2 regions of the Streptomyces sp. NPDC052101 genome follow, and region 2 is predicted to be linked to the other one. Evidence: riboswitches for the same ligand, from Rfam matches in the RefSeq annotation. Region 2 holds a riboswitch; the other holds the start of a gene.

Region 1 (15,389 bases), on a different contig from region 2:
GGCCATCTGCTCGTGGCCCACCTCCGGATTGACCCCGTACAGCTCGGGGCGTTCCAGGCGCTCGATGAAGGCCAGCGCGTGGCCGACGGTGGGCAGCAGGATGTCGCCGCGCGGCTCGTTCGGCTTGGGCTCGATGGCGAAGCGGAGGTCGTAGCCCTGGGAGGTGACGTACTCGCCGAGCAGGTCGAAGGCCTCCTTCATGCGGTCGAGGGCGGCGCGTACGTCCTTGGCGGCGCCGGACTCGGCTCCTTCACGGCCGCCCCAGGCGACGTACGTCCTCGCGCCCAGTTCGACCGCCAGGTCGATGTTGCGGATCGTCTTGCGCAGCGCGTATCGGCGTACGTCGCGGTCGTTGGCGGTGAACGCGCCGTCCTTGAAGACGGGGTGCGTGAAGAGGTTCGTGGTGGCCATGGGGACGGTCATGCCGGTCGCGTCCAGGGCCTGACGGAACCGCTTGATGTGCGACTCGCGCTCGGCGTCCGAGGATCCGAAGGGGATCAGGTCGTCGTCGTGGAAGGTCACCCCGTAGGCGCCCAGCTCGGCCAGGCGCCGCACCGTCTCGACCGGGTCGAGGGCGCGGCGGGTGGCGTCGCCGAACGGGTCCCTTCCCTGCCAGCCGACGGTCCACAGGCCGAAGGTGAACCTGTCCTCGGGGGTGGGCTGGTAGCTCATGCCACGGCTCCTTGCTGCGTATGACTATTTCGCCACGGCCATTTCGTCATGGCCGTTTACAAATTAGTATGCGGGCGCACCGCTGGGAAGAGAGCAAGATGTCTTTGTCCCGCGGAGTCGCAGAACGTCGCAGAGTGTCGCGGCAGGTCGCGCAATGTCGCGGAGCGTCGCGGAAAGAGGGAGAGCCCGATGTCAGCAGCCGAGGGTCCGCTCGTCGTCGGCGTGGACACATCCACCCAGTCCACGAAGGCGCTGGTCGTCGACGCGGCCACCGGCCAGGTGGTGGCCTGCGGCCAGGCGCCGCACACCGTGTCCACCGGCGCTGGCCGCGAGAGCGATCCGCGTCAGTGGTGGGACGCGCTGTGCGAGGCGTTGCGCCAGTGCGGTGACGCGGCGCACGAGGCCGCGGCGGTGTCCATCGGCGGCCAGCAGCACGGCCTGGTCACCCTGGACGAGCGGGGCGATCCGGTGCGTCCGGCGCTGTTGTGGAACGACGTCCGCTCGGCGCCGCAGGCCCGCCGGCTGGTGGAGGAGCTGGGCGGGCCGAAGGCCTGGGCGGAGCGCACCGGCAGCGTGCCCGGCGCGTCGTTCACGGTCTCGAAATGGGCGTGGCTCGCCGAGCACGAGCCGGAGTCGGTCCGCGCGACCAAGGCGGTACGGCTCCCCCACGACTACCTCACCGAGCGCCTGACCGGGCAGGGCACGACCGACCGCGGCGACGCCTCCGGCACCGGCTGGTGGGCCTCCGGGACGGAGGCGTACGACGCGGAGACGCTCGCGCACGTCGGTCTCGACCCGGCGCTGCTGCCGCGGGTGGTGCGGCCGGGCGAGGTGGCCGGCACCGTGCGCGACAGCCACGACCTGCCGTTCTCCAAGGGCACCCTGGTCGCCCCCGGCACCGGCGACAACGCGGCGGCGGCCCTGGGACTCGGCCTGCGGCCCGGCACCCCGGTGCTCAGCCTCGGCACCTCCGGCACGGTGTACGCCGTCTCCCGGCACCGCCCGGCCGATCCGACCGGCACGGTGGCGGGGTTCGCCGATGCGCACGGCGACTGGCTGCCCCTGGCCTGCACCCTGAACTGCACGCTCGCCGTGGACCGCGTCGCGGCGCTCATGGGCCTGGACCGGGAGGCGGTGGAGCCCGACGGCTCGGTGACCCTGCTGCCGTACCTGGACGGCGAGCGCACGCCGAACCTGCCGCACGCCTCGGGCCTGCTGCACGGCCTGCGCCACGACACGACCGCCGGGCAACTGCTGCAGGCCGCGTACGACGGCGCCGTACACGCGCTGCTCGGCGCGCTCGACCTGGTCCTGGACGAGGACGCGGACCGCAGCACCCCACTGATGCTGATCGGCGGCGGGGCGCGCGGGACGGCCTGGCAGCAGACGGTACGGCGGCTGTCGGGGCGGCCGGTGCAGGTCCCGGAGGCCAGGGAACTGGTCGCCCTCGGGGCCGCGGCCCAGGCCGCCGGCCTGCTGACCGGCGAGGACCCGGCCGCGGTCGCCCGCCGCTGGCACACGGCCGCGGGCCCGGTGCTGGACGCCGTGGAGCGGGACCAGGAGACCCTGGAGCGGATCACCGGGGTACTCTCCGACGCGGCCCCGCTGCTGGAGCGGGGGACGGACACCGCGCCGCGCGGATGACACCGGGCGGCAGACACCGAGGACTGACTTCAGGCATGACCGCACCGCTGCACGAGGCCCGTCCGCCGGGCGCCGGCCGCGCCCTGCCGGACACCCAGCAGGGCATGCGCCGGCGCAACCTGGCCCGTGTGCTGCACGCCGTCAGCGCCGCGGGCTCGCTGTCACGGGCCGCGGTCGCCTCGCGCATCGGGCTGACGCGGGCAGCGGTGTCGACGCTGGTGGACGAGCTGATCCGGTGGGGGCTGCTGGAGGAACTGGGCCCGGAGCGGCCGGGCCGGGTGGGCCGGCCCGGGTCGGCGCTCGCGGTGAGCGGCCGCGGTCCGTCCGGGATCGGGGCCGAGATCGGCGTCGACCATCTCGCGGTGTGCGCGGTCGACCTGCGCGGCGCGGTCCGTGCGCGGGCCGTGCGGTACGTGGCGAACCGGGGCCGGGCTCCCGGACCGGTGGTCGGGGGGCTGACCGAGCTGATACGCCGGGTCGTCGAAGAGGCGGAGCGGGAGGCGCTGTGGCCCGCCGGGCTCGCGGTCGCCGTGCCCGGTCTCGTGGCGCGGGACGGCCGTACCGTCGTCCGCGCCCCGAACCTGGACTGGCGGGACACCGACCTCGGCGCCCTCCTGCCCGGCGACTGGCCGCTGACCGTGGACAACGAGGCCAACTTCGGTGCGCTCGCGGAGTTGTGGCTCGGTGACGCCACCCCGCGTGACTTCCTGCATGTCTCGGCCGAGATCGGCATCGGCGCGGCGGTCGTCGTGGACGGCGGGCTGCTGCGCGGCACCCGTGGCTTCGCGGGCGAGCTGGGCCACATGCCCGTGCGGCCGGACGGTCCGCCCTGTGCCTGCGGCGGCCGGGGCTGCCTCGAACAGTACGCGGGCGAGGAGGCGGTGCTGCGCGCGGCCGGGCTGGAGCCGCGCGAAGACCTGGTGGGCCTGCTCGCGGAGCGGGCCGAACAGGGCGACGGGAGCGTACGGGCGGCCCTGCGGGACGCCGGCACGGCACTCGGTATCGCCCTGACCGGGGCGGTGAATCTCCTCGACCCCGAAACGGTGGTCCTCGGCGGCGCCCTGGCCGGCCTCTCCCCCTGGCTGCTGCCGTCCCTCGAAACGGAACTGACGGGCCGCACTGCGGGCCCGCCCTGCCCGGTGGCGGTGTCCCGACTGGGCCCGGAAGGCCCCCTGCTCGGCGCGGCGCACTCGGTCGTCCGAGGCGTACTGGACGATCCGGCGATGGTGGCGGATCGATCCTGACGTCCACCGCGGGTGGTGACTGCAGGCGGGAGGGTCTGCCGCTGTGACGGGCCGATGACGGTCCCTGTTCACCCGATCGGGTGGCGGGATTTTCCACAGGTGGGGGCTTCTCCACGGAACCGGTGCGGGCTCTTCTGCGCAACCCGCCTGCGCCGTACCGTGATTCTCGCGAAGCACAGCCGACGGATCGTCAAGGTCGGCTGACGCAGGACGGCTGGCGGTACTGACGGTATTTCACACGCATCGGGTGGCAGCGGGCTGACAGGCATCGGGGGACACGCATGCACAAGGAGACAACCGGGGCGCTGCGGCGCGACGCCGTCGGATTACGCGAGGTGCTGTTCCAGAGCGTCACCGCGATGGCGCCGGCCGCCGCGGTCGCCGCGTCGATTCCGGCCGGTGCCGCCTTCGCGGGCGGCAGCCTGCCGCTGGCGGTACTGATCGCCCTGGTGGCCTGTCTGTTCACCGCGTCCTGCGTGGCCGAGCTGGCACGGGAGCTGCCCGCGGCGGGCTCGGTGGCCACGTACGCGGCCCGCGGCCTGCATCCGGCCGTCGGCTTTCTCGTCGGCTGGGGTTACGTCTTCGTGGAGATGCTGGTCCCACCGCTGCTGCTCCTGCAGCTGGGCTTCACGGCGGCGGGCACGCTGCACGAGGAGTGGTCCTCGTATCCGGCGGATCTGTGGTGGCCGTGGTCCCTGGTGGGCGCCGTTGTGATCGCCATCGCCGGATACCTGGGTGTCCGTGCCTCAGCCCGCTTCGGCACCGTCCTCGGCGTCTTCGAGATCCTCGTCTTCCTGGTGTTCGCGGTGCTGCTCATCGGCAAGGCGGGCGGCTCCAACACCCTGTCGGTGTTCGGCACTTCGCACACCGCCGACGGGTACGCCGGGATCAGCGGGGTGTTCGCCGGGTCGGTGTACACAGTGCTGGCGTTCGCCGGGTTCGAGGCGGCCGCGCCACTCGCCGAGGAGACACGCGACCCCCGGCGGACGATGCGGCGCGCGGTCCTCGGAGCGGCCCTGGGCATCGGCCTGTTCTATGTGATCACGACCTATGCGATGACTGTCTACTTCGGCCCGGACCGGTTCGCGAAGTTCGGCGCCTCCGGCGAGGCCTCCTGGGACGGCGTCGCCCGCGTCTCCTTCGGCCTCTTCTGGGTGCTGGTCTTCCTGGCGGTGATCAACTCCACGATCGCCAACTCCAACGCGTGCGCCACCGTCTCGACCCGTACGGCCTTCGCGCTGGCCCGCATCCGGGTCCTTCCCCATCTGCTCGCCACACTCCACCCCCGGCACCGCTCCCCCGTGGCCGGTATCGCGCTGCAGACCCTCGTGGCGGTCGGGGCGATGCTGGGGCTCGGCTTCGGCTACGACCCGGTGACCGCGTTCCTGCTGCTCGCCACGGTGATCGTCACGGTTGTCGTCGGTGTCTACATCGTGGTGAACCTCGCCTGCGCCGGCTACTTCCTGCGGGCAGGCCGGGCCACCTTCAAGCCGCTGCGACATCTGCTCTTCCCGGTGCTCGGCACAGTGGCCTTCGTCCCGGCCCTGCTGACGGCCGCCGGCCTTCCGGTGTTCGACTTCGTGACCGAACTGACGGCCCCGGTGTCCTACGCCGGCCCCGTCGTCGGTGTCTGGATGGTGGGCGGCGTGGTCGTCCTGCTCGTGCTGATACGGCGTCACCCCGAGCGCATAGCCGAGACCGCGCGGGTGCACCTCGACGCGTACGACCCGAGCGGCCACCCGCAGGACGGAACGGTGCCGCGCTGACGTGCCCCCTGCCCCGCCTACGGCCTCCCCGCCGACCCACCGATGCCCCGGCGCTGAACCAGGCCGCCGACCCGCCGGCACTCTGCGGCTGAACCACCCCGCCGCAAGTCCGCCGGCTCGGAGAATCCGCGGCTGCGGTGCCCCGTCCCACGACCGCCTCGCCAGAAGGGACCACCTCGACGATGACCGACCCCCGGATCCTCACCGTGCGCCCGGAACCGGACGGATACGCCTGGACGTTCGGTGGTGCGCCGCCCGTGGCGCGGATCGCGCCCGGCACGGTGCTCGACCTGTACACGGAGGACTGCTTCGCCGGGCGGGTGCGCTCCGAGAAGGACCTCGTCTCCGAGGTCTGCGAGTTCCCGTTCCTCAATCCGCAGACCGGCCCCTTCCACATCGAGGGCGCGGAGCCGGGCGACACCGTGGCCGTGCACTTCGTGTCCATCGAACCGGCCCGTGACTGGGCGGCGTCGACGACGGTCCCGCTCTTCGGCGCGCTCACCTCCACGCACACCACGGCCACGCTGCAGCCCCCGCTGCCGGAGCGCGTCTGGATCTGGCAGCTGGACCGCGCGCGCCGTACCGCCCTGTTCCAAGCACAGGACAGCGACATCGAGGTGGAGCTGCCCATGGATCCCATGCACGGCACGGTGGGCGTGGCCCCCGCCAATCTGGAGGTGCGCTCGGCCCTGGTCCCGGACGCGCACGGCGGGAACATGGACACGCCCGAGATGCGGGCCGGCGTCACCTGCTATCTGGGCGTCAACGTCGAGGGTGCCCTGCTCAGCCTCGGCGACGGGCACGCCCGGCAGGGCGAGGGCGAGACCTGCGGTGTGGCCGTGGAGTGCGCGATGAACACCGTGGTGGTCGTGGACCTCCTCAAGGAGGTCGCCACGCCGTGGCCCCGGCTGGAGTCGGACACCCACATCATCTCGACCGGTTCGGCCCGCCCGCTGGAGGACGCGTTCCGGATATCTCAGCTCGACCTGGTGCAGTGGCTGGTGCGCGACTACGGGTTCAGTGCGCCGGACGCGTACCAGTTCGCAACCCAGGCGGTCGAATCACCGTTGGCCAACGTGTGCGACACGAACTACACGTGCGTGGCCAAGCTCCGCAAGGAGTGGCTGCCGGCACGCGAGACATACCGCGGCGTGCACGCCCGGCTGCGGGAGACGGCGCGAGCACTGCGCGGCTGACGCCGACCGACCCTTGAGGCCCCCGACTCCCCTGACCCACGGCTCCGGTCACCCACGACTCCTGACGTCATCGATTCCCGTCACCCCCACGACTTCTGACGCCCCCACACCTCGAAAGGCACCCGCCGATGGACATGGACCCGGCCGGCCGCCCGGCACAGCCAAGAGAGTCGGCACAAGCGGCGAGCATGGCTCAGCCTCGGCTGAGCAGACGACGGCTGCTGAAGGGTGCGGCGCTCGCCGCCGTCCCGTACGCACTGCTCACCGACCCCCGAGCCGATGCGCAGTCCACCCCCGTCGACTACCCGCCGGCCGAGTGGCGGCCGGCGAACACCGCCAACTACACCGCGTCCGACCGCCCTGACAGCTACGCCATCGACCGCGTGGTCATTCACGTCACGCAGGAGACGTACGCCAACACGCTGGCGGTCTTCGCCAACCCGGAGAAGAGCGTGTCCGCGCACTATCTGGTCCGGTCGGCGGACGGGCACGTGGCGCAGTGCGTGCACGAGGCCGACATCGCCTGGCACGCGGGCAACTGGGACTACAACACCCGCAGCATCGGCATCGAACACGAAGGATGGGTGGACCGCCCGTCCTACTTCACCAACGCCCTCTACGAACACTCGGCCAAGCTCACGGCGGCGATCTGCGCCAAGCACGGCATCCCGAAGGACAGGGAGCACATCATCGGCCACTACGAGGTGCCCGGCACCGATCACACCGATCCGGGCCCGTACTGGAACTGGGTCCGGTACCTGAGACTGGTCAACTTCGCCTAGCGGGAAGACGATGGTCGCAGCACCGACAGCACCGTTGCACGGTCCGGGAGGCCGAGTTGACCGATCCGTGGGTGGCCCTGGAGCCCGGGGCCGACCCCGCCGAGCGGGTCCGTGTGCTGCGCCGGGCGCACGAGACGTTCACCAGGGTGGGTACGGTGCCGCGCCCGGTGCGGTCGGTGGTGGCGGAGTCGTGGCGGCGCAGTGCACGGGCCGGTGTCGGGCCGGACGGCACGGCCAGTGTCGAGCTGACCGACGACGACCTCGGCGCGTACCGGGCGGAGCATCCGCTGGCCAGGGTGATGCCGCTGTTCCGGGAGCTGATGGGCACGTTCGCCGCCGACGGCGAGCATCTGCTGGCGGTGTGCGACGCGCACGGCAGGCTGCTGTGGGTCGAGGGACACCGGGCGACCCGGCGGCGGGCGGACGGCATGAATTTCGTGCCGGGGGCGCGCTGGTCGGAGAGCGCGGTCGGCACCAACGCGCCGGGGACGGCGGTCGCCGTGGACCGCCCGGTGCAGGTGTTCGCCGCGGAACACTTCATCCGGCGGGTCCAGCCGTGGACCTGCGCGGCGGCGCCGGTGCACGATCCGCGCACCGGCCGGGTGCTGGGTGCCGTGGACATCACCGGCGGAGACGGGCTGGCGCATCCGCACAGCCTCGGTTTCGTGCAGGCGGTGGCGCGGGCGGCGGAGGCCCAGCTCGCGCTGCTCGCACCGCCGCGGACAGCTCCGGACACGCCGCTGCTCGGCGCACTGGGCCGGGACGAGGCCGAGCTGATCCTGGACGGCCGCCGGGTCCGGCTCAGCCGCCGGCACAGCGAGATCCTCGTGCTGCTCGCCCGGCATCCCGAGGGCCTGACCGGGGACGAGCTGCTGTGCGCGCTGTACGCGGACGAGTCGGTGACGCCGGTGACCCTGCGCGCCGAACTGGCCCGGCTGCGCAGGGCGTTGGGGGCGGGACTACTCGCCTCGCGGCCGTACCGGCTCACCGCCGCGGTCGAGTCGGACGTCACGGTGGTGGAGCGGCGGCTGCGAGCCGGGGCGGTCACGGCGGCGGCGGAGGCGTACAACGGTCCGCTGCTGCCCGGTTCACAGGCGCCCGCGATCGTACGGCTGCGGGACCGGCTCGCCGACGGGCTGCGGACGGCGCTGATCGCGCAACGTGATCCGGATCTGCTGGCGGACTGGGCGCACGCACCCTGGGGCGAGGACGACCTCGCGGTGTGGCGGGCGCTCGCCGCGGTGCGCCCCGCGGCGCCGGTGCGGGCTCGGCTCGCCGCACTGGAGGCCGAGCTGACGGCACCAGCCGGCCGGGGACGGGGGCAGAGGCGGGGAAGGACCGGTGGCGCAACGTACTTGCAACGTCCGCCCGCCTAGCCTCGCGGCGACCGCTGCCCGACGGCGGGCAGCGCTGCACCGGGAGGCAGACAGGCATGACTCGTTACGCGGCGCCGGGCACCGAAGGCGCGATCGTCTCCTACCAGGCGCGCTACGACCACTTCATCGGCGGTGCGTATGTCCCGCCGGTGCGCGGGCAGTACTTCGAGAATCCGTCGCCGGTCAACGGACAGCCGTTCACCGAGATCGCGCGCGGCACCGCGGAGGACGTCGAGCGGGCGCTGGACGCGGCGCACGGGGCCGCGCCCGCGTGGGGCCGTACGCCGGCGGCGGAGCGCGGCGACATCCTGCTGAAGATCGCCGACCGTATGGCGGCCCATCTGGAGCCGCTGGCGGTGGCCGAGAGCTGGGAGAACGGCAAGCCGGTCCGGGAGACGCTGGCGGCCGACATCCCGCTGGCGATCGACCACTTCCGCTACTTCGCGGGGGCGATCCGGGCCCAGGAGGGGTCGCTCGCCGAGATCGACGACGACACGGTGGCGTACCACTTCCACGAGCCGCTCGGGGTCGTCGCGCAGATCATCCCGTGGAACTTCCCGATCCTGATGGCGGCGTGGAAGCTGGCGCCGGCGCTGGCCGCGGGCAACGCGGTCGTCCTCAAGCCCGCCGAGCAGACCCCGGCGTCCATCCACTACTGGGTCAGCCTGATCGCGGACCTGCTGCCGCCGGGCGTGCTGAACATCGTCAACGGCTTCGGCGTGGAGGCGGGCAAGCCGCTGGCGTCGAGTCCGCGGGTGGCGAAGGTGGCGTTCACCGGGGAGACCACCACCGGGCGGCTGATCATGCAGTACGCCTCGGAGAACATCAAGCCCGTCACCCTGGAACTCGGCGGCAAGTCGCCGAACATCTTCTTCGACGACGTGTGGGCGCGCGACGACGAGTTCCGGGACAAGGCGCTCGAGGGCTTCACCATGTTCGCGCTCAACCAGGGCGAGGTCTGCACCTGCCCGTCCCGGGCACTGATCCAGCGCGGCCACTACGCGGACTTCCTGGCGGCGGCGGTCGCCCGTACTCAGCAGATCAAGCCGGGACACCCGCTCGACACCGACACGATGATCGGCGCCCAGGCCTCCAACGACCAGCTGGAGAAGATCCTCTCCTACCTGGACATCGGCCGTCAGGAGGGCGCGAAGGTGCTCACGGGTGGTGAGCGCATCCAGTACGACGGCGAGCTGAAGGGCGGGTACTACGTCCAGCCGACGATCTTCGAGGGCGACAACCGCATGCGGATCTTCCAGGAGGAGATCTTCGGCCCGGTCGTCTCGGTGGCTTCCTTCGACGACTTCGACGACGCCATCAAGATCGCCAACGACACGCTGTACGGCCTCGGCGCGGGCGTGTGGACCCGGGACGCCAACACGGCCTACCGCGCGGGCCGCGCCATCCAGGCGGGCCGCGTGTGGACCAACTGCTATCACGCCTACCCGGCGCACGCGGCGTTCGGCGGCTACAAGCAGTCCGGGATCGGCCGCGAAACACACAAGATGATGCTGGAGCACTACCAGCAGACCAAGAACCTCTTGGTGTCGTACTCGCCGAAGAAGTTGGGCTTCTTCTAGAGGCCGAGAAAGGGCGCCTGACCTGGGGCTTTTCTCGTCAGGCGCCTGTCACTCGCCTTACTCAGCGCGAGGCCCGGTCTACGTCGTAACTCCCAGTTCCTCCCACCCGCATGCCGCTCCTGACCAGCACTTCCGGACCAGTCACGGACCAAAACCCCCAGTTACCCAGCAGGTGCCGCGTCCACCGGCCTCTGGTGGGCGGACCCGGCCGCCGGGTACGTGTTGGTCTACAAATGGACCGACGCGGGGGACATCGACAAGTCCCCCGACGCGGCGGCTCTGGAGTACGCCCCGGACACGGCACTCGAAGTCATTCCCCACCTGGTGATGGAGGGCCTGCACCAGAGGCCGGTGCTGCTCTCCGAGCCGCTCATCCTGTAGACCGCCAGGGCAGCCGCAGTGGGCACTGATGGACCCTTGGGCGGCGTCACGCCAGGCCGAACCAGTCGAGCACCGTCTGGACCAGCAAGATGGTGGACATGGCGGCGACGCCGACCACCACGGCGGTGGCGGCGATGCGGTAGCGCGGACTGTTGGCGGCTTCACCGAGGACGGAGCGGCGGTTGGTGAGGACGAGCAGGTAGACCAGGACGATGGGGCTGATCAGGCCCTGGAGGACCTGGGTGCCGATGAGGAGCTGGATGACGTCGACCGGAGTCATCGCCACTGCGGCACCGAGGATGATCTGGGCGGTGAACAGGCCCAGGAACAGTGGGGCGTCGCGGAAGCTGCGGGAGACCGAGCGCTCCACGCCGGCCGCCTCCCCTATGGCGTAGCTGGCCGACAGCGGGACAACAGCACCAGCCAGGGCGGAGGCTCCGATCAGACCGAACGCGAAAAGCAGTTCGGCGTTCTGGCCGGCGACCGGCTTGAGGGCCTCGGCCGCCTGGGCGGCGGAATCCAGCGGGCCCGTGCCGCCGATGGCGGAGGCCGTGGCGATGATGATCGTCAAGCTGATGACGCAGGCGAACACCGCGCCGAGGATGGCGTCGGCCCGGATGAGGGGGTAGTCGGCAGGCTTGGCGCCCCGGTCGACGACGCCTGCGGCGGCGTAGAACTGCATGTACGGGCTGACGGTGGTGCCGATCAGGGCGACCGCCAGCAGGATGAAGCTCTTGTTCGGCTCCATGTGGGGGACGACGAGGTGGTGGCCGACGGCGCCCCAGTCGGGGTGGCCGAGGATCATCGCGATGGGGTAGGCGAAGAACGCCAGCGACATGATCAGGAAGATGCGCTCGGCCCAGTGGTAGGAGCCGAACAACACCAACGCCCACAGGAGGATCGCCGCCGGCGGAATCACCGCCCACTTGGGGATGCCCAGCAGCTCGAACGCCGCGCCTATACCCGCGAACTCGCTCACCACCAGGCCGGTGTTGGCCAGCAGCAGACAGAAGACGGCCAGTGCGGTCAGGCGGAGGCTGAACTGTTCACGGATCAGGGCGCCGAGTCCCTTACCGGTGTGGGCGCCGAGGCGGACGGCCATCTCCTGCACCATCACCAGGGCGATGGTGACCAGGACCATGAAGAACAGGGTGCCGTAGGTGAACTGGGAGCCGGCCGAGGCGTAGGTGGCGATGCCGGCGGCGTCGTTGCCCGCGTTCGCGGCGACCAGGCCGGGGCCCGCGATCGCCGCGACCATGGTGATGCGCCGCCAACCGGTACGGCGAGCCGGCGCCGCCTGGGCCGGAGCGACGGTGTCCAGGTCGTGGGTCACTGCAGGAACCTCCGGAAGTGCAGGCGCCCGCGCTCGGGCAGCATCGCGTCGAGCAGGTCGTCGGCCAGGATCCGGCCGAGGGGCCGGTCGGTGTCGTCGACCACCAGAAGGGAAGAGGCGCGGGCGGCGACCAACTGGTCGGCGGCCTCGGCCAGCGGGGTGTCCGCATGGATGGTGACGGGCGGGCCGAACTGGGCCAGCCACGCCACCAGGTCGGCCACCAGGGACGTGTCCTCGGCCACCGCCAGGTCGAACAAACCGACATCGCACAGCAGTTGGTCCTGCTCGTCGACGACGGCGACGGCGTCGATCTCGGTGCGGTGCTCGGCCTGTTCGGCCAGCCGGCCCCGTACCTCGGCGACGGTCTCGTCCCGGCGAGCGGTGAGCAGCAGGGTGGTCATGGCACCGCCCGCCGTGCCCTCCCGGTGCCTCAGCAGACGGCGCAGCTCCGCCGCCTCTCCCTTCGGCATCCGTGTCAGCAGAGCCTCACGCTCCTCACGGGTGAGGTCCCGCAGGGCATCGGTGGCCTCGTCCGGCTCCATCTCGTCGACCAGCCGGGCGGCGTGGTCGGGTGCGGCCTCACGCAGAAGATTCTCCAACTCGGCCGGTTCCATCTCCTCCAGCGCGTCGGCAGCCTGCTCCGGCTCCAGCCAGCCCAGCAGCTGCTGCCGCTCACTGCGACCGAGGTCTTCGAGAATGTCCGCCAGATCGGACGGACGCAGCCGCTGCAGTACGGTCCGGGAGGCGCGCAGCCGCACCTCCGCCGGTCCGTCGGTGGCCTGCTCGCCGAACGGTGCGACCGCCTGCCAGTCCAGCACGCGCTCCGGGGTCGGCCGGGCCTGCCAGCGGCGCGGGCCGAGCCGGCGCAGCAACGTGGGCAGGGAGACGTCGACGCCGACCAGGACCACCTTGTCGACGAGCGGTGCCAGGTACAGGTCGGCGGCCCGGGTGACCTGCACGCCGTCCACGTCGACGAGCTGGTGGTCGAGGACGTCCCTGGCGAGCAGCACCTCCCCCGGGCGCCGGGAGAAGTCCCGCATGTCGATCCGCGCGGTGCGCAGCCGTACCTGCCCGGCGTGCACCTTGCCGATGGCGTCCGACGCGAGGAAGGTACGTCGCCGCCCGATCCGCAGGATCAGTCCGGTGACCGGCGGGTACGACTCCTCGCCGTACAGCCGGGCGACCACGTCGACGACACGGCCGACCTCCTCGCCGGACTGATTGGTGACCGACCCACCGACCAGTCCGGCCAGCGAGACCAGGGACGTACGGACGGCTTTGGAGGTGGTGGCGCGGCGCTCCAGGGTGACCCTGCGGTCGCGCAGACGGGCCGAGGTGGACATGAGCAGAGTGTTGACGGACAAGATGAACACCCCCTTGCCCCGGCTTGACGGGGCACCGGGCGGCCACGACAGCGCACGCGCCCTGCACCGGACCCGGCGCCAGGGCACACGGGGGCCCGACTCTCCGGGCAGGCCCACGACGGGGGGCCTGGCGGGGTCAGGTCAGTGGAAGAGAACGAGCTGCCTCAGGCCACGGAGGGACAGCGAGGACAACGCGGAGAGGGGCCGACTATGGCCCGGACTACTGTCCATACTCGCCTCCTCCCGGTCCCGGCCGTGCTCACGACGTCACGGCCATGCGGCAAGGGCAGCCGGGAAGAGACCCGACGCACCCCAACTCGTCAGAGCTTTGGCACTCCACGGCGTGTCCCCGCACCTGCGGGGAAGCCACTTGGGGTCACCCCTTGGGCCGGGGAGACCTGTCCTGATCCGGAGCGTCTCTCGACGGGTGGGATCAGTGGCCTGTGTCCGTGAAGACGCCTCACCGAACGAGGTGTCTCATCAAAACCGCGTCAACGATACGCCCCCGCCGCCCGGCCCTCCCAATCCATGACCGGCGCTTGACCTCGCGACTACGGGACCGTGACCGTCGCCGCTTCCGCCGCGGTGGCGGCAAGGGCCTGATTGTGCCCCCACTCCACCCAATCCCAACCCCGACGACCTCAAGCCGTTCCTCCGCGGATGGAGCCCGTACGGAGCCCGCTCGTAGAACGTGCGTAGCGTGCGTAACGTGCGTCGAATATGCGTCGAGATATCGCCCGTAACGCCCACAGCGAACATAATGCACCCTGGGCGAAACTGCAGTTCAGCGACCCTTCTCAGCAGGCTCAAGGCTCGCGACGCACTCAGCGTGCTGCGTCATCGGGAACACGTGGAGACAGCGCCGAGCGGAGCAGGGCAGGCGTCAATGGCCGGTGTGGTACCGCGAGCGTCGAGGACGCCGCCCAGGCGTTCGGCATGTCGAGATCCAAGGGCTACGACCTTGTGCGTCGCGGGAAGTCCCCATGCCGCGTGCTGCTGATCGGCCGCGCCGCCCGCGTCGTCACCACCTCGCTCCTCCGCGTACTCCGCCGGCAGGATCCCCGCTCCAGGCCGCGGGTCCACAGCGAGTACTCGCTCTGCAGCACAGCGACCGGGGCGACGGCACAGGCGCGGCGCAGTGTTCCGGCGCTGACCTCCGGCAGACCGAGGTAGCGCACCTTGCCTGCGGCCACCAGCTCGGCCACACCGTCCATGGTCTCCGCCACCGGCACATCCGGGTTGCGGCGGTGCAGGTGGAACAGGTCGATGTGATCTACGCCCAGGCGTCGCAACGACGCCTCGCAGGCGCACCGGGCATACCCAGGGGTCGAGTCGACGCGCCGCGCACGCGGGTTGGCCTCGCTGTGTACGACGCCGAACTTCGTGGCGAGGAACACCTCGTCCCACCGGCCCTCGACCCACCCACCCCACCAACTGCTCATCGGCGGTGCAGCCTCCGCCGCCCAATCTGCCCCATACGCCTCGTCCCCTCGAGGGGCGAAGCCGCTGGTGGCGGTTGAGCCGGACCGCTGGGAGCCGGGTTCGAGGTGGCGTAGGCAGCCGCGGACGGTTCGGGGTTGTGGCGCCCGCTGGAGGACGTGTGGGCGGTTCGGTCCGCGGACTGCGTTGCCCAGTCGGGCTCCTCAGCGTTGCTCTGCCGTAGCCCTCTATCCAAGGAAGGCCGGTTATGCCCCGTCCTGCCCATATCGCCATGGTCGGCACGCCTCTGGTCGGCCATGTGCTGCCCAGTCTGGAGATCATCCGTGAGCTGGTGGCCCGCGGTCATCGCGTGACGTACGCCACCGCCGACCCCCTCGTCGAGCTGATCACCTCCACCGGCGCCGAGTTGGTCGGCATCACGTCCACTCTTCCGGTCGCCGACCGCTCCTGGCCGCAGGATCCCATCGCCTCCGCCTCCCTCTTCCTCGACGAGGCGACGGCCGTGCTGCCACAGCTGCGCGCCGCGTACGACGACGATCCCGCTGATCTCTACCTCTACGACGTCGGCGCGTACGCGGGCCGCGCGCTGGCCGAGGCGCAGGGCCGCGGCT
Region 2 (15,389 bases):
GGCGAGGGGGTAGCCGTAGCGCCAGCGCAGTTCGCGCATGTGGTCAAAGTTCATGCCGTAGACGCCGCACACCATGGTGGGTACGGCGATGATCGCGGCCCATGCGGTGATCTTGCGGGCGTCGTCGTTCTGGGCGACGGCGACCTGTGCGAGGTGGGCCTGGAGGATGGAGTCGAGGAGGGAGGCGAAGGACGTGATCTGCTCGGTGGCGCGGGCGAGGTGGTCGGCGACGTCGCGGAAGTAGGCGCGTATGTCGGGGTCGATGGAGCGCAGTGGCTTGGTGGAGAGCGTCTCCAGGGGGCGGGCGAGCGGGACCACGGCCCGCTTCAGTTCCAGGACCTCGCGCTTGAGCTGGTAGATGCGGCCGGCGTCCGCAGTTTTGGAGCCCTGCGGGGAGAAGACTTCCGTCTCCACCTCGTCCAGGTCGTTCTGGACCGCGTCGGTGACGGTCAGGTAGTCGTCGACGACATGATCGGCGATGGCGTGCAGGATGGCCGAGGGAGCCGTGGCGGCCGTGGCGGACGGTGACGACGAAGTCGGGGCCGGTGAAGACCATGATCTCGCCGGTGTCGACGACCTCGCTGGTGGCGGTGAGGCGCTCGTGCTCGACGTAGGTGACGGTCTTGAAGACGGTGAAGAGGATGTCGCCGTACCGCTCCAGCTTGGGCCGCTGATGGGCCCGGATCGCGTCCTCGACGGCGAGCGGGTGCAGGGCGAACAGCTCGGCGACCTCCGCGAACTCCGCCTCCGTCGGCTCGTGCAGACCCAGCCACACAAAGCCGTGGCCGTGTTTGCGTACCTGCCGGACGGCTTCCTCGACCGTGTCCGTGACCGGTTGCCGGACACCGTCGCGGTAGACCACGCAGTTGACCACTGAGGAACCCAGCGGGGAACGGGCCGGGTGGCTCAGGTCCACGCGGCGGCTCCGCCGCGTCAGGCGGGCCACTTTGCGCAGGTTGCCGACCATCGACATGCGGGATCTCCTTCGCCGGATCCGGACAGTGTGCCAGGAGCCGGTAAGGCGAGCGTCGGGGGCGGGGAACACGGGCGGCCCCTTGACGCGGAGGCCGCGACAGCGTCCCGTGCGGTTCTGCTCAGTCCCCGATCTGCCGGCGAACGCGGCGGGAGGGACTGAAGGCGTAGAGGTCCAGGACGGCGGGCGGGTCGGCGAGTCCTGGGCCGCCGTCGCGTACCCAGGCGGTGATGTCGGCGGTCGCCTCTGGGTCGTTGACCAGGCCGAGCCAGACCGGGCGGCCGCCGGCCCGGCGTCCGGTGGCGGAGGGCTGGACGACGAGCACGTTGGCACGTTCGCAGGCGTCCAGGCAGCCGGTGGGCCGTACGTTCGCCACTCCGGACAACGAGGCGCGCAGATCGGTGAGTTGGGCCGCGTGGTCCAGGTCCGAGACCTTCGGCGTGCCGCAGCAGCAGCCCCGGCAGACCGTGACGGTGCAGCGGTCCGCCGTGCCCTGAACGGGGGTGGACCGTCGGGTGCGGCGGGTCACCGGTTGTCCTCCGTGCGGGCCTTGGTCCATGCGGCCTCGCGCAGCAGACGCAGGCCGTTGAGGCCGACGATGACGGTCGAGCCCTCGTGGCCGAGGACACCGAGCGGCAGCGGCAGCGTGGCGACGAGGTCCCAGACGACCAGGCCGGAGATGAACACGGCTGCGATGACCAGGTTCTGCACCACCAGGCGACGGGCCCGGTGGGAGAGGGCCAGCACGGCGGGGACGGTGGCCAGTTCGTCGCGGACGATGACCGCGTCGGCGGTCTCCAGGGCCAGGTCGGAGCCGGCCCGGCCCATGGCGATGCCGGTGTGGGCGGCGGCCAGGGCGGGGGCGTCGTTGACCCCGTCGCCGACGAGCAGCACCCTACGACCGGCGCGCTCCTGTTCCCTGACCGCCGTGACCTTGTCCCCGGGTAGCAGTCCGGCGCGTACGTCGGTGATGCCGGCCTCGGCGGCCAGGCGGGCGGCTGCGCGCCGGTTGTCTCCGGTGAGCAGTATCGGCGGGGTGCCGATGAGCGCGGTGAGGGAGGTGACGGTGTCGGCGGCGTCGGGGCGCAGGCGGTCGGCGATGCCCAGTACGCCCACCTGTGCACCGTCGGCCATGACGAGCACGGCGGTGCGTCCTTCTTCCTCCAGTCCGGCGGCGACGGCCGCCGCGAGGGCGGAGTGGGCGTCGGTGGCGCCGGAGAGGAGTCGGGCGGGGGAGCCGACCGCGACCGTGTGTCCGTCGACGGCGGCGGTCACTCCGAGGCCGGGCGTGGAGGTGAAGTCCTCGGCGGCGGCCAGGGCGAGGCCGCGGGTGCGGGCGGCGTTCACGACGGCGCGAGCCAGCGGGTGCTCGCTGGGGTGCTCGGCTGCGGCTGCGAGCGCCAGCAGCCGAAGTTCGTCCAGACCTGAGCCGGCCAGCGGGCGGATCTCCGTCACGCGCGGCGTGCCCTCGGTAAGCGTGCCGGTCTTGTCCAGAGCGACCGCATCCACCTGGCCGAGGCGCTCCATCACCACGGCGGACTTCACCAGCACGCCGTGCCGCCCGGCGTTGGCGATCGCGGACAGCAGCGGCGGCATGGTCGCCAGCACCACCGCGCACGGCGAGGCCACGATCATGAACGTCATGGCCCGCAGCAGTGAGCCGGTCAGTGCGGCACCGAACACGAGCGGCACCGCGAACACGGCGAGGGTCGCCGCCACCATACCGATCGAATAGCGCTGTTCGACCTTCTCGATGAACAACTGGGTCGGCGCCTTGGTCTCAGACGCTTCCTCGACCATCTGGACGATGCGGGCGATCACCGAGTCGGAGGCGTCGCGTTCGACCTTGATGCGCAGGGCGCCGGTGCCGTTGAGGGTGCCGGCGAACACCTCGTCCCCCGGCTCCTTCACGACCGGGAGCGGCTCACCGGTGATGGTGGCCTGGTCGACCTCGCTCGCCCCGTCCAGGACCCGGCCGTCGGCGCCGATCCGCTCGCCGGGCCGCACCAGGACGGTGTCACCGGCAGTGAGATCGGCGGTGGCCACGCTCTCCTCGCCGCCGTCGTCGCGCAGCCGGGTCGCGGTGGCCGGGGCCAGATCCAGCAGGCCGCGCACCGAGTCGGCGGTGCGCGCGGTGGCCAGCGCCTCCAGCGCACCGGAGGTCGCGAAAATGACGATCAGCAGGGCGCCGTCCATCACCTGGCCCACGGCCGCCGCCCCCAGCGCAGCGACGATCATCAGCAGGTCGACGTCGAGGGTCTTCTCCCGCAGCGCCTGCAGCCCGGCCAGCGCGGGCTCCCAGCCGCCTGCCGCGTAGGCGAGTGCGTACGGCACACCCCAGGCCCAGGTGGGCGCGCCGGTCAGCTGCAGCGGCAGTGCGAACAGGAACAGCACCGTGGCCGCAGCGGCCCAGCGGGCCTCGGTCAGCGCGAACACCTGGGTCCGCCGGCGCGGGGCAGCCTCGGGACGTGCGGCCGCGGCGGGCGCGGGGCGCTCGGTCAGGGTGGAGGACATGACGGAAGAGACCTTCGGCAGGGAGGGGCAAACCAACTCGTCCACCATACAGGTACATATGAAGAGCTCTTCAAGTATCGCTTGTATGATGGCTTCCATGGGCCATGGAGCAGCTCCCGCGAAGAACGCCGTGCCGCGCACCCGCCTGGACGCGGACAGCGCCGCCCGGGTGGCCACCACCCTCCAGGCCCTGGCCACCCCCTCCCGGCTGCTGATCCTCTCCCGCCTGCGGGAGGGCCCCTGCCCCGCCACCGAACTCGCCACCGAGGTCGGCATGGAGCAGTCCGCCTGCTCCCACCAGCTACGACTGCTGCGCAACCTCGGCCTGGTCGTGGGGCGCCGCCAAGGCCGCTCGGTGATCTACGCCCTCTATGACAACCATGTCGCCGAACTCCTCGACCAGGCCGTCTACCACATCGAGCACCTGCGCCTCGGTCTCAGCGACGTCGCCGACGAGGTCCAGGCGGACGGGGTCGCTCTCGGTGTCACGCGCTGATCCGCGTCACAACCGGCGCGCCTTCGGGGGAAGACCAGGTAGACGAGGGTGACCAGGGCGTCAGCGCCGATGAGTGTCGTCGGGAAGTCGAAGAGCCAACGTCGTGATTCTGTCGGACGCGGGTCCGGGCGAGCGGCGTGACCGTGCGCTGCAGCTCGGCGAGGTCGCGTTTGAGCTGGTAGATGCGGCCGACGTCGTGGCCGACCTCCGGGGAGAAGGCGCGGTCTCCGGGGCGGTGATGACGTCGAGGTGCTGGTCGACGAAGCGGTCGGCGATGGCGTGCAGGACGGCTCTGCCGGGCCCTGGGCGAGCCGCTCGGACGGATCGTGGCGGACGGCGGTCCGCAGGGCGAGGAAGAGGGTGTCGTACCGCTCCGGCTCGGGGCGCTGGTGGGCGTTCAGGGGGCCTCGACGGCGAGGGGGTGGAGGTCGAAGGCGCGGGCGACGACTCGGAGCTGGTCGGCGGCGGCCGTCCTCGTGCAGGGCGCAGTCGATCACGGGGACGGGCCGCTGCGGGGTGCTGTCGGCCGCCATGGCTGTTCTCCGAGTCCTCGTGACGGGCAGGTCCTGTCGGCGTGGAACGCCGGTACCATAGTTGCATGGATGCGCAAGAACAGGCGTGGGACGAGGAGGCCGCAGAGCGAGCCGTGGCAGTGCTGAAGGCGGTGGCCGACCCCTCCCGGTACCGGCTGCTCTGGGCGCTGAACGGCCGGGAGCTGCCGGTGAGCGAGCTGGCCCGGATCCTGGGCGCCCATGTGGCCGCTACCTCGCAGCACCTGGCGAAGCTGCGGGCGGCCGGGCTGGTGACCACGCGGCGGGAGGGTACGCGCATCTACTACCGGGCGGCGAGCGTGCGCGGTCTGCTGGAGGAGGTCCAGCTGGTGGCGAGCGCCCGTGACGACGCCTCGGGGCCGGGCGGCACGGCGGGCCAGGAGTCGGCCGCGGCAGTGCCGGAGCAGTCCGTAGCGCGTGGGGCGCTCAGACGACGGCCCGCTTTGGGCTAGGCCCGGGCGGAGTACGGCGCGGACGGGCCGGCTCAGTCGTGGGGCGGGAGGTGGCCGATCTGGTGGTCGGCGGCGTTCAGCGCCTCGTTGACCAGGCGGCCGAGGTGGCCGTGCTTGAGCATGTAGACCATGCGGCGGCCGTCCTTGCGGGTGGCGACCAGGCCGGCCAGGCGGAGCTTGGCCAGGTGCTGGCTGACGGAGGGACGGGCGGCGCCGCACGCCTCGGTGAGCGTGGTGACGTCGGCCTCGCCCTCGGTGAGCTGCTGGAGCAGTGCCAGGCGGGTGCGGTCGGCGAGCAGGGCCAGGATGGCGGCGGCGGTGTCCAGGCGTTCGCCGTTGCGGCCACCGCGGCGAGCAGGGCGGCGAGGACGAAGGCGGCGGCAGCATCAGCGAGCGGTCGGTGCGTCGCTGGAGGGCCCGGGGGAGGAGCAGGGCGGTGACCATGGAGCCGGCACCGTACGCGCCGAGGGCCAGGGGTACGTCGGAGGCGGCCCGGTGCAGGTGGTCGCGGATGTACACGATGGTGTTGACGGTGACCAGGGCGCTGGCGGCGGCCACCGCGAGGTTGAGGACGAGCAGGGCGCGCAGGCGCGCGGTGGCCAGGAAGAGGCGGGTGCCGCGCGTGGCCCGGGTGTAGATGCCCGCGGAGTCCGGGAGGCCGGAAGCGGCGGGCCTGGGGAGGGTGACCGAGGCGACGAGTGTGGCGGAGGCCAGGAAGCCCAGCAGGGTGCCGAAGAAGAGCCGGTTGTAGCTGATCAGGGTGAGCAGGGCGGCGGCCAGCGCCGGGCTGAACAGGCTCTCCAGGTCGTAGGCGAGGCGGGACATCGACAGCGTCTGGGTGTAGTCGCGCTCGGCGGGCAGCACCTCGGGGATCACCGACTGGAAGGCGGGCGTGAAGGCGGCCGAGGCGGACTGAAGCAGGAAGATCAGTACGTACACCTGCCAGACCTCGGTGACGAACGGCAGCGCGAGCGCAACCGCCGCCTGCGTCAGGTCGGTCCCCACCAGCAGGGCCCGGCGGGGGAGCCGGTGGGCGAGCGCGCTGATCACCGGGGCGATCCCGACGTACGCGACCATCTTGATCGCCAGCGCGGTGCCCAGTACCGATCCCGCGTTCGCGCCCGCGATGTCGTAGGCGAGCAGACTCAGCGCGACAGTCGCCAGTCCGGTGCCGACCGGGGCGATGACCTGCGCGGTGAACAGGTGGCGGTAGGTGCGGTTGCGCAGCACCGTCAGCATGGGTCCCTCCTGCCCCAGGAGTTCTCGGTCCCACCAGCCTGCAACATGTGCGCATAAATGCACGCGTTGATTTCATGTGTGGTGATGTCATGCCCGGGTCGGGTGAAGGCGGGGCGCAAAAGGCTGTGGGCTGGGGCGGTGGGCAGGGGCGGTGGGCAGGGCTGCACCCTTGGCCTGCGCGGGAGCTGTCTCGGTGAACTCGCGGTCGCCAGAGGGAAGTTCGTCCGGTGCGTGTGCCGCAGCCGGGTCCGTCAATGCGGCATGCGCCGCCCGCCCCGGTGGGCCGACGCCCTCGCATGCGTCCGCCCGGAACTGTAGTACCGGCTCAGCGGGTGAGGTGCTCCTCCCGGTGTCCGGGGCCCTCGTCGTCCTGGTCCAGGCGGTATTCCTGCGGTTCGGCGTCGTAGGAGTACAGCTCGGCGTAGCGGCCCCAGTCGGTGGCCGTCTCCAGTTGGTGGGTGACCTGTTCGCTGGTGAAGTGGTGGGCCAGGAGGTCGCGGAAGAAGCCGGCGCGCTGGGTGCCGGAGGGCTTCTGGCGCAGACTGCTGGTGATCAGCTTCACCAGCGGGGCGCGCATCACGGCCTCGGCGAAGATCTTCTTCGACTCCTGCACGTCCGCGCTCGCGAAGGCGGTGCCGGTGGCGGTGAGGATGAGGTCGTCGCCGGTGATCTGGGCGAGGCCGAGCAGGTCGAGGGCGTCGACCTGGGGCAGGATGTCGTCGATTGCCAGGCCGAGGTCGTCGGCGAGGTCGGCGAGGTCGCAGCGCTCGCCACGGTGCAGGACCATCTCTGCGAGACCGGACAGGCCGTCCACGCTGGCCCGGGGTAGCGGGGTGTTGGCCGGGGTGCGCTTGTCCAGCTCGATGCCTTCCGCGCGGCCCGGTGTACGGCCCTCCTTCTGGCGTCCGGTCATCGTGCGGTAGACCCGGTCGATGAGGTCCTCGAAGGCGGCCGAGTTACGGTCGCGCGGGCGGTCCAGGCCGACCTCGAAGACCTCCCGGATGGCGCCGTAGGGCCGGGAGCCGAGCACCACGATCCGGTCGGCCATCAGCACGGCCTCCTCGATGTTGTGGGTGACCAGCACGATGGCCCGGGTCGGGAACTGGCCGGACTCCCACAGCTCCATCAGTTCCCCGCGCAGGTTCTCGGCGGTCAGGACGTCCAGGGCGGAGAACGGCTCGTCCATCATCAGTACGTCCGGCTCGACCACCAACGCCCGTGCGAAGCCGACCCGTTGGCGCATGCCGCCGGACAGCTCCTTGGGGTAGGCGGACTCGAAACCATCGAGGCCGATCAGGTCGATGGCTTGCCGGGCGGCGTCCGCGCGTTCGGGGGCCGCTACTCCCTTGGCTTCGAGGCCGAGTTCGACGTTCTGCTGCACCGTCAGCCAGGGCAGGAGGGCGAAGGTCTGGAAGACCATCGCCGTGCCTGGGTTGGCGCCGGTCAGCGGGCTGCCCTTGTAGGTGACGGTGCCGGAGCTGGCGGGTACCAGCCCGGCCAGGCAGCGCAGCAGGGTCGACTTGCCCGAGCCCGACTTGCCGAGCAGGGCGACGACCTCACCGGCGCGGACCTGAAGGTCGATGCCGGACAGGACGGGCAGTTCGCCGTCGGCGCCGGCGTAGGACTTGGTCAGGCCGACGGTCTCCAGCAGTACCTCGCCATCGGTGGGGCGGGCGGTGTCGGTCAGGGGAAGGTTGTTGATCGCCATGACTGGCTCCACATGCTGTTCGACGGGGGAGGTCAGAGGGAGTAGCGCGACTCGGCCAGCCGGTACAGGCGGCGCCAGAAGAAGCGGTTGAGACAGACGACGTAGAGGCTCATCACGGCGACGCCCGCGATCAGCTTCGGAAAGTTGCCGTCCCCGGTGGCGTGGGCGATGTAGGCGCCCAGGCCGGTCGCCGTGAGGGTCGTGCCGCCGAAGCCGACGACCTCGGAGACGATCGAGGCGTTCCATGCGCCGCCCGATGCCGTGATGCCGCCGGTGACGTAGGCGGGGAAGATCCCCGGGATGATCAACCGTTTCCAGCGCTGCCAGCCGGTCACGCCCAGGTCGTCCATGGCCTCGCGCAGGTCGGTCGGGATGGCCATGGCGCCGGCGATGGTGTTGAAGAGGATGTACCACTGCGCGCCCAGCGCCATGAGGAACATGCCGCCGATGTCGATCGTCAGGCCCGTCTTGATGAAGAACCAGACGGCCAGCGGGAAGAGGAAGTTGGCGGGGAAGGAGGCCAGGACCTGGACGACCGGCTGGGCGATGCGGGTCAGCTTCGGCGAGAAGCCGATCTTCACGCCGATCGGCACCCACACCAGCGTCGCGACCGTGACCAGGACGGCGACGCGGGCGAGGGTGGCGAGGCCGAGGAGGAGGGGTTCGCCGAAGACGCCGAGGCCGGTGCGGTCGTGGAGGTAGTGGCCGAGGTCGATCAGGCCCCACAGGATCAGTCCGCCGGCGACGAGGGTGAAGGCGACGTCTCCGGTGCGCTGCCGGGTGCGGTCGACGGCGAGTGGGCGGTCGTCGACGCCGAAGACCCGCCCGGCCCGGTTCAGGGTCTGTCCGGCGGGGCGCAGGGCGCGGCCGAGGAGCCGGGGCCAGTGGGAGCGGCGCAGGAGGTCCAGGACGTAGGAGCGCTGGACCTCGCTGGCTTCCGACTGCTCGTTCTTGAAGCGCTCGGCCCAGGCGGTCAGCGGGCGCCAGAACAGGAAGTTCACCCCGATGACCATGACCGCCATGGTGAGGATGGCCCAGCCGACCTTGCCCAGATGGCCTTCGGCGATCGCGGCGCCGGCGTAGGAGCCGACTCCAGGCAGGGCGTAGTTGGTGCCGCCCAGGGTGACGGCCTCGGAGGCGACGAGGAAGAACCAGCCGCCGCCGAAGCTCATCATGCCGTTCCAGACCAGGCCGATCATGCCGGAGGGCAGTTCCACCTTCCAGAACCGCATCCAGCGCGTGAAGCCGAACGACCTCGACAGTTCGTCGAGTTCGCGGGGGAGCGAGGTGAGCGAGTAGTAGAAGCTGAACGTCATGTTCCACGCCTGGGAGGTGAAGATCGCGAAGATCGACGCACACTCCAGGCCCAGCATCGAACCGGGGAACAGGGCGACGAACCCGGTCACGGCCACCGTCAGGAAGGCGAGGACGGGGACGGACTGCAGGATGTCCAGTGCGGGGACGAGGATCCGCTCCAGGCGGCGGGACTTCGCGGCGGTGTAGGCGTAGACGAGGGTGAAGACGGTGGAGAGGGCCAGCGCCACGAACATCCGCAGCAGCGAGCGGGCGGCGTCGTAGGGCAGCTCGGCGACGCTGGTGTCCACCCTGACGTGGCGGCTCGGGGTGAAGGAGACCGTGGTCCCCTTCCCGACCCGCAGGGCGAGATAGAGCAGCACCAGTACGGCGGCGGCGACCGCCAGGTCCACCCAGGAGAAGTGGGACAGCCGGCCCGCGAACCGCGCGGAGAACGAGGACCGGGTGGCGGGCGTGCTCGTCCTGAACGACATCACAGGAACCTCCAACCGCACGGCACGGCTGGAGCGCGGCACGCGAGCGGTGAGAAAACAGCAGGTGGTGAGGGGGAAAGGGGGCTGCGGGCCGGGGCGCCGACGGGCACCCGCGGGGGCAGCGCGTCCGTCACGGCCGTATGGACCCGGGGTCGTATGAGTCCACGGGTGTTCTGGCCGTCATGTACGGGGGGTGAAGTCAGTGGCTGCCGACGAGGCAGCGGCATGGACTGGGTGGGTCGATGTCGATGTCCATGGGTGCCTCCGTTCGGTTGCGCGGTTCCGGTGGTGGACAGGCGGGTGCCGACAGAGAGTGTGCCGCTTATTGCATCGATGCGCAAATAGCGATCTCGGCGTTCCCGCGCCGGGCGCCAGGCGTCGAGTGGGCGCGGTGGACAACGCTGAGGACGGGGCGGGCGGTCGGCGACCAGGGGTGCCGGGTCGCCAAGTTCACTCTGGAACCCCGTGTTCAGAAGTACCTATAGGCCCGGTCGCTCAGTGACGCTGCCGGGCCGCCTCGACCAGGAGACGGGTGATGTTGGCGGGCAGGTCCAGGTGCCGGTCGATCCACGTGGCGTCTTGCCCGTGCGTGGCGAAGACCCATGCGGTGTAAAGGGTGTTGAGGTTGGGCGCGTCCTTCCCGAGCAGGTACGGGCGTACGTCCTCCATGGGAAAGCCGTACAGCGCGCGTGCCGTGAACCACGACTCGTCGACCGTCTGCGGCAGGCGCAGCCGGGCCTGACGGGCGGCGTTGCGGTGGTTGTGCCACATGGCGGCCACCACGACGAACGTGGCGGTGGCGGCGCCGATGAGAGCCCCGCTGACGAGTGGCCGGTCCCGGGCGGGCGCGGTCGCCAGAGCGGTCATCTCCAGCACGGTCAGCGTGAACACTCCCAGCACGGTGGCTCCCTCGCCCGTGCGCAGGTGAGGCAGGGTCCTCATGACACCCTCTCCCTTCAGGTTCCATCCTGGCCCGTGACCGGACCGTTGCCCTGGGGCCGTGGGACCCCTGTCCGAGCCATGGGACAGAGGGCGCTGCCCTGGTCGTGTCAGGCCAGCGCCCGGGGTCGTTCCCGCTCGGACCCCTCGTCGTCCATGTGCCAGTGCAGGTCGCTCACGCCCGGCTCCAGAGAGAGGCGGGAGATGACCTGTTCCAGCGCGGCGGCGACGTCGCCGTGGATCGTCACGCCGGCGTGCAGGCTGGTGGTCTCGCCCTCGCGGCGGGCGCGCAGCCCGGTGAGGGCGAGCGCGGAGGCGGCCAGGGTCTGCAGCAGCAGGGCCCGCAGATGGGCTTCGGCCTGGCGCTCGCACACCAGGTGCACGGTGGCGCGGACGGTGGCGTCGGGGTCGGTGCCGGCGGCCGGGGCCCGGTCCAGCAGCCGTCCGGCGGGCCGCAGTACCAGGTGGACCGCCAGTACCGCGACCGTGCCGAGTACGGCCAGTTCGAGTCGGCCGGCGGCGGCCAGGACGCCGGCCGCCGCCGAGCACCACAGGGTGGCGGCTGTGTTCAGGCCGCGCACCCCGCCGCCGTCGCGCAGGATCACCCCGCCGCCCAGGAACCCGATCCCGGACACGACATAGGAAGCGACCCGGGTGGGACTGCCCGCGTCCCCGACCGCGACGCTGTAGAGGACGAAGAGGGTGGCGCCGGTGGCGACCAGGGCGTTGGTGCGCAGCCCGGCCATCCGGGCGCGCCACTGCCGCTCGACGCCGATCAGCGCCCCGCAGCCCACCCCGGTGCCGAGCCGGGTCAGGAAGTCGACGGTGGTCAGGGCCTGCATGAGGCACCTCCTTCAGTCGCGGTGCGCACGGCGTCCGCTGCTGGGCTCAGTCGAGGGGTTCGAGGAATTCCAGGCGGTTGCCGACGGGGTCGGTGCTGTAGAAGCGGCGGTGGCCGGGCAGGTTGTCGTCCCAGGTCACCGGGGCTCCGTGGGACGCGAGCCGGTCGGCGAAGGCATCGATGTCCTTCACCCGCAGCCCGGGGTGGGCCTTCGTCGCGGGCCGGAAGGGCTCCTCGATCCCCAGGTGCAGCTGGACGGTCCCGTCCTCGCTCGCGAACCAGGCGCCGCCCCGAGCGGCCAGCACCGGCGGCTTGGGGATTTCGACCAGGCCCAGGGCATCGACGTAGAAGGCCCTCAGGCGGTCCTCGCTCGCGGGCGGTGCGGCGAGCTGGACGTGGTCGAGAGCGACGAGCATGTCGGTGTGCCTTTCGGTGAGAAGGTGGGCGGTGTTCAGCCGCCGAGGGCGACCTCGACGATCTTGATGACGACCAGGACCATCGCGATGAGCAGATAGGTCCGCAGGGCGCCCATGCCGATCTTGCGGGCGGTGGACATGGGCGGCCGGGTCAGGGTCTGAAGCGGCGGCATCCGCCACTCGTCCTTGCCGGTCCGGTCGATCGGGTCCTCCTTGGTGCCCGTGCGACGGCGGGTGAAGGCGTAGCCGGCGGCCAGCACCCCGACGACGCCGCAGGCGGCCATGATGTCGAGGATCGCTTCGGAGGAGATGTCGGGGAACAGCACCGAGGCGGTCAGGATGATCGACAGGCTGACGAGGACCCCGACGACGGCCGAGGTGAAGGCGTTGGTCTTCGGGCCGTTCACCCACGGGCCGAGGACGGCCTTGTCGTTGCACAGCAGCAGGAGGAAGACGGAGGCGGACGGCAGCAGCACCCCGGCCAGCGTCTGGACGCCCTCGGTCAGCAGGCCGAGCGGCGAGCCCGGGATCAGCACGATGGCGGCGGCCGCCGCGACCAGGCCGGCGTAGACGGCGTAGAAGCCCTTCGCGCCGCCCACCCCGCGGTGCAGGGAGTGCTTCATCCCGAGCACGTCACCGATCGCGTAGGCGGTGGACAGCGAGACCGCGAACGCGCCGATGATCGATGCGTCCAGCAGCGCGATGGCGAACAGCACCCCCGCCAGCTTCCCGGCCTTGTTCTCCAGGCCGGTCGCGATGCCCGCGGTGTCGGTGAACTGCCCGAAGCCGTGCGTGCCCGCGAAGGCCGCGGCGGTGAAGCCCATCATGGCCGCGGCCCCGATGACCACCACGACGATGCCGATGACCAGGTCGGCCTTCTCGTACTTCATGAAGCGCGGGGTGATCCGCTTGTCGATGACGTACGACTGCTGGAAGAACAGCTGCCAGGGCGCGACGGTGGTGCCGACGATGCCGATGATCAGCAGCATGACGGTGGACAGCTGGCCGGTGCCGCCGGGCATGTTCGGTACGACGAAGTCACGCGCCATCTGCGAGGCGTGCGGGTGGATCATGAAGTAGATCGGCACCAGCAGCAGCGAGGCCGCGCACAGCGTCATCGCCACCCGCTCGAACCGCTGGAACGACCCCGTGAACGCTGACGCGATGATGATTCCGGCCGCGAGGACCACGGCGGCCACCTTCGGCAGGCCCAGATACCCGGATGCCAGCGTGATGCCGATGAACTCGGTCACCAGCGTCAGCGCGTTCAGCAGGAACAGGTCGATCACGCTGAACGCGCCCCAGAACTTCCCGAACCGCTCCAGGATCAGACGGGCGTGCCCGACGCCGGTGACCGCGCCGAGGCGCAGCACCATTTCCTGGTTGACGTACAGCACGGGCACGAGGAGCAGCAGGGTCCACAGCAGGTGGGTGCCGTAGTTCTGGCCGGCCTGGCCGTAGGTGGCGAAGGCGCCGGCGTCGTTGTCGCCGACCATCACGATCAGGCCGGGGCCGACTATGGCGAGGAGCGTCTTGAGCTTGGCGGACAGGCCGGTGCGGGGTGCGGTGTCGTCGAGCTTGATGGTGCCGAGGGCGCCGCGGATGTCGCCGACGTGCGCGTCGTCGAGGACCGCGGCGCGCGGGGTCTCGGTGGTCTCGGTCACGGTGGTCATGTCATACCTCCCGAATCCCCCCAGAGGGGGAGGTAGAGGGGCACGCGAAAGCCATCCCCCCTGCGTGAGCGCGCAGGACGGCGGCCCGTCACGGCACAGGGCCGTACGGGGCTCGGGACGCGGAGTGGATCCGCGCAGGGGAGGTGGTTACCGCGTGCCGGAAGAATGCGAGGACAAGCGGGTCAGGGGCCGACTGTGGCCCGGACTACTGCTACTGCAGTCCATGTCTCTCGCCTCCTTCCGGCCGGGGACGCGACTTGTGCGCGTCAGCAACGACTCGGCAAGGAGTAACCCGGTCCGTACGACCGGCTCACCCCAACTCGTCAGAGCTTTGGCACTCCACGGCGTAATCCCCTTGCGAGGGAAGCCACTTGGCCTCACCCCTTGGGCCGGGGAGAGGTGTCCTGACCCTGGGCGTCTCTCGAAGTCGTGGGGTCAGTGGCCTGTGTCCGTGAAGACGCCTCACCGAACGAGGTGCCCTTTTCAAACCTCCATGAGTCTAGCCCCCTACTTGCGCATGAACGCAAGTTCTTGGCGGAGTCTTGACCGGCGGCCGACCGTACATGTAGAGGCGGGCGCAGTCCTCGCCAACCGCACCGCGGCGCGAACGAGTGATCGATACGGTGAGCCACGTGCGGGTCGACCTGCACCCGCTCCCGACGCTTTCACGAAAGGTGCGACAGCATGTCTGAGGCGCGACACGTGCCCGAGAGCAGCACTCTCGCTGAGGTGGTCTCCGTTCCCGTGGGCCGGGTGATCGGCGGCCGGCCGGAGATCCGGGACGACGACTGGGGCGGGGAGACGGCCGTCATCCGCCTGGACGCCACCCGCTTCACCTCCGACGCGGTGGCCGGCCTGGACGCCTTCTCCCACCTGGAGGTCGTCTACCACTTCGACCGAGTCCCGGTGGAGAAGATCGAGTCCGGGGCCCGTCACCCCCGCGGCAACACCGACTGGCCGCAGGTCGGCATCTTCGCTCAACGCGGCAAGAACCGCCCCAACCGGCTCGGCGTCTCCCGCTGCCGCCTGATCGAGGTCGACGGACTCGATCTGCACGTCCAAGGGCTGGATGCGGTGGACAGCACTCCCGTCCTCGACATCAAGCCCTACATGACCGAGTTCGGCCCCCAGGACCCGGTCACACAGCCCGCCTGGGCCACCGCTCTTATGTGCGGGTACTACTGACCGGCTGTTCCCCCTCTGCCGGGTTGGAGGAATTCCAGGCGGTTGCCGACGGGGTCCTGGCTGTAGAAGCGGCGGTGGCCGGGCAGCGTGTCGTCCCAGACCACCAGGGCATCGAAGGCTTCGAGGCGGGCGGCGAGCGAGTCGATGGCCTGGACGCGCAGGCCGGGGTGGGCCTTCGCGGACGCCCGGTACGGGGTCTCGATGCCCAGGTGGAGCCGGACACGGCCGTCGTCGTCGCTGAACCAGCAGCCCCCGCGGGCGGCATGAAGGGCCGGCCCGGGGACTTCTACGAGACCGAGCGCGTCGACGTAGTAGGCGCGCAACAACTCCTCGCTGCCCAGCGGGGCGGCCAGCGCGATGTGGTCGACTGCGGTGATCATGCCGGACCTCCGGTCAATGGTCGGTGACGTCAGTGACGGGTGTGCCAGATCGCTTCGAGGCGCCGTACGCCGTCCGGACTGGCGGTCATCTGCCAGTGGGCGTACGGCCGTTGCCGGACGGCGCCGACTGTCACCCGGCGGACCGGGGCGTCGAGCGCGTGGAGCACGGGCTGCTCCAGAGGGCTGTCGGCGAGACGGCGGACGATGCCGACGAGTACGTTGCGCAGGGACTGCC

Evidence for each region. A riboswitch is a leader RNA that binds a small molecule or an ion and turns the genes downstream of it on or off. The one in region 2 is predicted to bind magnesium.
Region 1: it holds a riboswitch for magnesium, as region 2 does, so the genes downstream of both, AB0L75_RS10965 (CBS domain-containing protein) here and AB0L75_RS14135 (NRAMP family divalent metal transporter) in region 2, are expected to answer to the same signal.

The regions. Positions count from the first base shown of each region.
Region 1 covers NZ_JBFAWH010000004.1:169,249-184,637, forward strand. The annotation lists gene xylA (xylose isomerase) at 1-672, opposite strand, end outside; gene xylB (xylulokinase) at 862-2,316, shown strand; gene AB0L75_RS10925 (ROK family transcriptional regulator) at 2,352-3,560, shown strand; gene AB0L75_RS10930 (APC family permease) at 3,842-5,326, shown strand; gene AB0L75_RS10935 (acetamidase/formamidase family protein) at 5,509-6,522, shown strand; gene AB0L75_RS10940 (N-acetylmuramoyl-L-alanine amidase) at 6,711-7,304, shown strand; gene AB0L75_RS10945 (GAF domain-containing protein) at 7,361-8,680, shown strand; gene adh (aldehyde dehydrogenase) at 8,737-10,260, shown strand; gene AB0L75_RS10955 (hypothetical protein) at 10,480-10,641, shown strand; gene AB0L75_RS10960 (divalent metal cation transporter) at 10,688-11,974, opposite strand; gene AB0L75_RS10965 (CBS domain-containing protein) at 11,971-13,338, opposite strand; M-box (ykoK) riboswitch at 13,643-13,817, opposite strand; gene AB0L75_RS10970 (aldo/keto reductase) at 14,292-14,780, opposite strand; gene AB0L75_RS10975 (macrolide family glycosyltransferase) at 15,026-15,389, shown strand, end outside.
Region 2 covers NZ_JBFAWH010000006.1:173,124-188,512, reverse strand. The annotation lists partial or broken gene AB0L75_RS14195 (magnesium and cobalt transport protein CorA) at 1-973, opposite strand, end outside; gene AB0L75_RS14190 ((2Fe-2S) ferredoxin domain-containing protein) at 1,095-1,502, opposite strand; gene AB0L75_RS14185 (heavy metal translocating P-type ATPase) at 1,499-3,487, opposite strand; gene AB0L75_RS14180 (metalloregulator ArsR/SmtB family transcription factor) at 3,585-3,983, shown strand; gene AB0L75_RS14175 (metalloregulator ArsR/SmtB family transcription factor) at 4,582-4,986, shown strand; gene AB0L75_RS14170 (metalloregulator ArsR/SmtB family transcription factor) at 5,019-5,312, opposite strand; partial or broken gene AB0L75_RS14165 (MFS transporter) at 5,365-6,225, opposite strand; gene AB0L75_RS14160 (nitrate/sulfonate/bicarbonate ABC transporter ATP-binding protein) at 6,551-7,933, opposite strand; gene AB0L75_RS14155 (ABC transporter permease subunit) at 7,966-9,720, opposite strand; gene AB0L75_RS14150 (hypothetical protein) at 10,216-10,662, opposite strand; gene AB0L75_RS14145 (MgtC/SapB family protein) at 10,770-11,501, opposite strand; gene AB0L75_RS14140 (VOC family protein) at 11,548-11,916, opposite strand; gene AB0L75_RS14135 (NRAMP family divalent metal transporter) at 11,952-13,589, opposite strand; M-box (ykoK) riboswitch at 13,897-14,070, opposite strand; gene AB0L75_RS14130 (SAM-dependent methyltransferase) at 14,274-14,774, shown strand; gene AB0L75_RS14125 (glyoxalase) at 14,768-15,154, opposite strand; gene AB0L75_RS14120 (hypothetical protein) at 15,184-15,389, opposite strand, start outside.